Regions from separate parts of the Alteribacillus sp. HJP-4 genome, predicted to be linked through region 2. Evidence: a T-box and tRNA genes for the amino acid it is inferred to sense, from the RefSeq annotation. Region 2 holds a T-box; the other holds one or more tRNA genes.
The links. A T-box is a leader RNA that pairs with one kind of tRNA and senses whether it is charged. The one in region 2 lies ahead of tyrS (tyrosine--tRNA ligase), so its partner is inferred to be a tRNA-Tyr.
Positions count from the first base shown of each region.

Region 1: it encodes a tRNA-Tyr, which carries the amino acid that the T-box ahead of tyrS (tyrosine--tRNA ligase) is inferred to sense. The anticodon was not compared.

Region 1 is NZ_JBHIKY010000001.1:269,277-271,469, forward strand. Features, by position in the region: gene ACE4RR_RS01225 (aspartyl-phosphate phosphatase Spo0E family protein) at 1-71, shown strand, start outside; tRNA gene ACE4RR_RS01230 (tRNA-Ala) at 202-277, opposite strand; tRNA gene ACE4RR_RS01235 (tRNA-Gly) at 294-367, opposite strand; tRNA gene ACE4RR_RS01240 (tRNA-Gly) at 377-451, opposite strand; tRNA gene ACE4RR_RS01245 (tRNA-Lys) at 469-544, opposite strand; tRNA gene ACE4RR_RS01250 (tRNA-Tyr) at 946-1,031, opposite strand; tRNA gene ACE4RR_RS01255 (tRNA-Glu) at 1,107-1,181, opposite strand; gene ACE4RR_RS01260 (D-alanine--D-alanine ligase family protein) at 1,557-2,193, opposite strand, start outside.
Region 2 is NZ_JBHIKY010000029.1:6,274-8,466, forward strand. Features, by position in the region: gene tyrS (tyrosine--tRNA ligase) at 1-1,213, opposite strand, end outside; T-box leader at 1,285-1,509, opposite strand; gene ACE4RR_RS18705 (transglycosylase domain-containing protein) at 1,614-2,193, shown strand, end outside.

The sequences.
Region 1 (2,193 bases), on a different contig from region 2:
GTCTGAGTAAAGAACTTGATTCTTTATTAAATAGATATGATGGCAAGAAAGCTGTCTCTTCCGACCATTGAATCGGGAGAGACTTTTTTTGTTTTTAAGGGCCGCTTGATTCTCATTTTAATATGGAGATGCGAATAGGCGTAATGGCGGGCTGCACAATAAAAAAACCCGGCGACTGAGCCGGGTGATCGTCTCTATATTTGGTGGAGCCTAGCGGGATCGAACCGCTGACCTCCTGCGTGCAAGGCAGGCGCTCTCCCAGCTGAGCTAAGGCCCCTTACTAGGTTATGTAATGGAGCGGGTGATGGGAATCGAACCCACGACATCAGCTTGGAAGGCTGAGGTTTTACCACTAAACTACACCCGCAGGAATTTCTGGAGCGGAAGACGGGATTCGAACCCGCGACCCCCACCTTGGCAAGGTGATGTTCTACCACTGAACTACTTCCGCGTTGTTTTAGGTAAAAATGGTGAGCCATGGAGGATTCGAACCTCCGACCCTCTGATTAAAAGTCAGATGCTCTACCAACTGAGCTAATGGCTCGCTTTAAGTAATTGCTTTTTTTGCGTGTGGCACACGTTATAAATAACCGTCAATTCTTGTGCTCGTCGCGTACTGCTATGCAGTACTTGCTCCTCGCAAACCTACTAAGAAGCTTATACAAGAGGTTTACGGTTCGCTAATGGCTCATTATATGAGTTATGCTTTTATGCAGTAACTACTTGTTATTAACATCCGTTAATGATTGTGCTCGTCGCGTACTGCTATGCAGTACTTGCTCCTCGCAAACCTACAACGATGTTTATTCAGGAGGTTTACGGTTCGCTAATGGCTCGTTGGTGCAAAGACAAATAGATTGCTTTTAACGTGCACCACTTGATTGTCCCATAGTTTGCTGCTGTTTGCCATAAACAGTGTTCCCTATCAAACAGGTTTTAAAACAATGGTGGAGGGGGACGGACTCGAACCGCCGAACCCAAAGGGAGCAGATTTACAGTCTGCCGCGTTTGGCCAACTTCGCTACCCCTCCTTAATGGAGATACTTTTCTATTTAAACAAACGAAAAAACGTTTGTCAACGTTTCTTGAATAGTAGATATAGAAAATGGTGACCCGTACGGGATTCGAACCCGTGTTACCGCCGTGAAAGGGCGGTGTCTTAACCACTTGACCAACGGGCCACAGAGGCAGCAAGAACGGTTATGCTCTTGCTGACATATGACATTATATAATAGAGTTCACAGGTTGGCAATAGATTTTAAGAATTTTAAGGAGCACTTTTGGAGTTATTTTTCTACCAGTGCCATTTGCAGATTTTAATGGACATATTCACTTGGATCTGTCCTGAGACGCCGTGCCATTCTGATCGGCGAATTTAAACAAACGTTTGATGGAGATGATCACTTCTACCACATAAGTATGCACCACATATGATTGATTTGAGCAGCAACTGGAGGCAAGTCTGACAATCTCGTCACTTTGCCGGATCTCCCGTCCACTCAGAAGCCAACCAAAAAGCCTGCCGTGATCAGTATCACAACAGGCTGAGCATGTAATTAATTATTCGTTTTCGTGCCTTTGGCGCCTTCTGCATTCTGCATATTAAAGAGGTTCGAATCAATGGAGAAGATCAGCTTCTCCCGCTCGCGCTTCCGCTTTAACGACAGCTGGATGAGCTGGTGCAGCAGCTGGGAATATTTTTTCCCGGCCGGCTCCCACAGGTAGAAGGAAAGAGAGCCTGGAATCGTGTTGATTTCATTGACGAAGACCTTGTCTGCCGTCTGGTCAATCAAGAAGTCAATGCGCGATACACCGCTGCAGCCGAGGATCTGAAACGTATCCTTGGCGAGTTCTTCGACTTCTGTCTTTCGTTCTTCGGTAACCGGCGCCGGAATGATGCGGTCGGTGCTTTCCATACCTTTGGAGCCTTCGCCGCCTTTGCCGCTGCCCCCCTGATATTTATCCTGATAGCTTAAAATATCTTCGGTTTTCAGCACTTCTTCAATGACGGAAGCTTCGACTTCTTCGTAATCACCGACGACGGAGCAGTTTACTTCTTTCATATCAGAAACCATCGGCTCCACCAGTATTTTCCCTGCAAATTCCATCGCTTCTTCCACCGCGCCTTCGAGCTCTTCCCGGTTGGCCGCTTTGTTAATGCCGACGCTTGAGCCCAGGTTCGCCGGTTTGACG
Region 2 (2,193 bases):
CATCGATCTTTTCCGTGCTGCCGACCACCTTGTCAAGCTCCTGGCAGCGCTCACCGTTAATATAGACCGCTCCACTCTTGATATCTTCACGGGCCTGACGTTTCGAGGAAGAAATTCCTGCTTCTACCAAAAGCTCAATCAGACCTTTTTCCTGCTCGGCAACTGTATGAGCGGGTACATCCTTAAAGCCCTGCTTTACCTCTGCGGCTGTTAATTCCTTGAGATTTCCTCCGCCAAACAATGCCTGCGAGATGTTCTGCGCCTGGGCCAGGGCTTCTTTTCCATGCACGAAGGTCGTAACCTCCTCTGCTAGCCTGCGCTGAGCGCCCCGCTCTTCCGGCCGTTTTTCTACCTCTTCCTCGAGCTGTGCCAGCTCCGCTTCATCTAGAAACGTAAAGAACTTGAGAAATTTTACGACATCACGGTCATCCGTGTTGATGAGAAATTGGTAAAACTCGTAAGGACTCGTTTTTTCTGAATCAAGCCAGATGGCTCCCCCTTCCGATTTGCCAAATTTTGAGCCGTCTGCTTTTGTGACAAGCGGAATGGTAAATCCATAGGCACCAGGATGCTTTTCCTCACTGCCTTCCAGCTTTCGGATAAGTTCAAGTCCTGCTGTAATATTTCCCCACTGATCACTCCCGCCGATCTGCAGCCGGCAGTTCTTTTCATTGTATAAATGATGAAAATCAAGGGACTGCAAAATCTGATAGCTGAATTCCGTAAAGGAAATACCTGATGTAATCCGGGACTCTACGGACTCCTTTGCGAGCATGTAGTTCAAACCGAAGTGCTTGCCGGTGTCTCTCAAGAACTGGACAACGCTCATAGAACCGATCCAGTCATAATTGTTTACAATTTCCGCTTTGCCACCGCCTTCAAAATCAAGATAATGGGAAAGCTGTTCTTTAATACGGTCGCTGTACATTCGGACGACCTCTTCTTCATTCAAAGTGCGCTCTGCTTTTTTTCCACTTGGGTCTCCGATCAGCCCGGTCGCTCCTCCCACCAGTGCCAGCGGCTTGTGGCCGGCAAGCTGAAAACGTCGCATCGTGATAATCGTAAGCAGATGACCAATATGAAGACTGTCGCCGGTGGGATCAAATCCACAGTAGAGCGTCACAGACTCCTTATCAAGTAATTGCTGAAGTCCTGCCTGATCCGTAACCTGATTAATCAGTCCTCGGAATTCGAGATCCTCTAACACATTCATTGCACTCTCTCCTTTTTACATAATTAAAACCTTTTTGATGAATATAAAAAAAGCCCCTTCTGCTTTATCACAGAAGGGACGATATTTACCGCGGTACCACCCTGCATTGAACATGAGAATTTCATGCTCCACTTAAACTCTTAACGGGAGGCCCCGTTCTTCTTTTCTACCAAGTTGATGTCAAGAAGAAAGCTCCAGACGCGTACTTCGTTTCTTCCTGTGTACCGGCTCGCAGCGGCCGCCGGTTCTCTGGTTCAGGGAAGAAGAAACTACTTCAAGTCCTTCACAGCCATGTTTATTCGATTGAAATGACTATTCTTCTTTTATCATACTTTTTTTACTGCTGTCAACGAACATTCGAAATATGCTATAATGTCGGTGACGTTTAGGAGGAATTATTGTGAATCGATTTTTTGAAAAACTTAATCATAAATATGATGCTTTCCGAAACAAGCCTGTCGTGCAGGGCATCAACGTTACCTCACAGGTGATGTGGAACATCTTATTGATTTTTATCGTCCTTATTCTTATGTTTATCCTTTTCGCCGGGTCTGTCGGAGCAGGCTTCTTTATGTCGCTTACTGAAGATCAAGAAAGGCTCAGTAAAGAGGAACTCGAGCAGAATATTTATGACTATGAAGAAGTCAGTGATATTTATTTTGCAGAAGAAAAACACCTCGGTAAGATACCAGCTGACCTCGAACGAAAGGAACGTTCCCTTGATGAAATCTCCGATCACCTCATCAATGCTGTTATTTCCACAGAAGATGAATATTTCTACGATCACAATGGTGTCGTCCCTAAAGCATTAATGCGCGCTACATACCAGGAGCTGGCCGCTTCCTCCAACCAGACGGGCGGCAGCACGCTCACGCAGCAGGTCGTCAAAAATCAAATTTTGACTAATGAAGTTTCCTTTGAAAGAAAAGCAAAGGAAATAACGCTTGCACTCCGTATGGAGAATTACTTTGAAAAAGAAG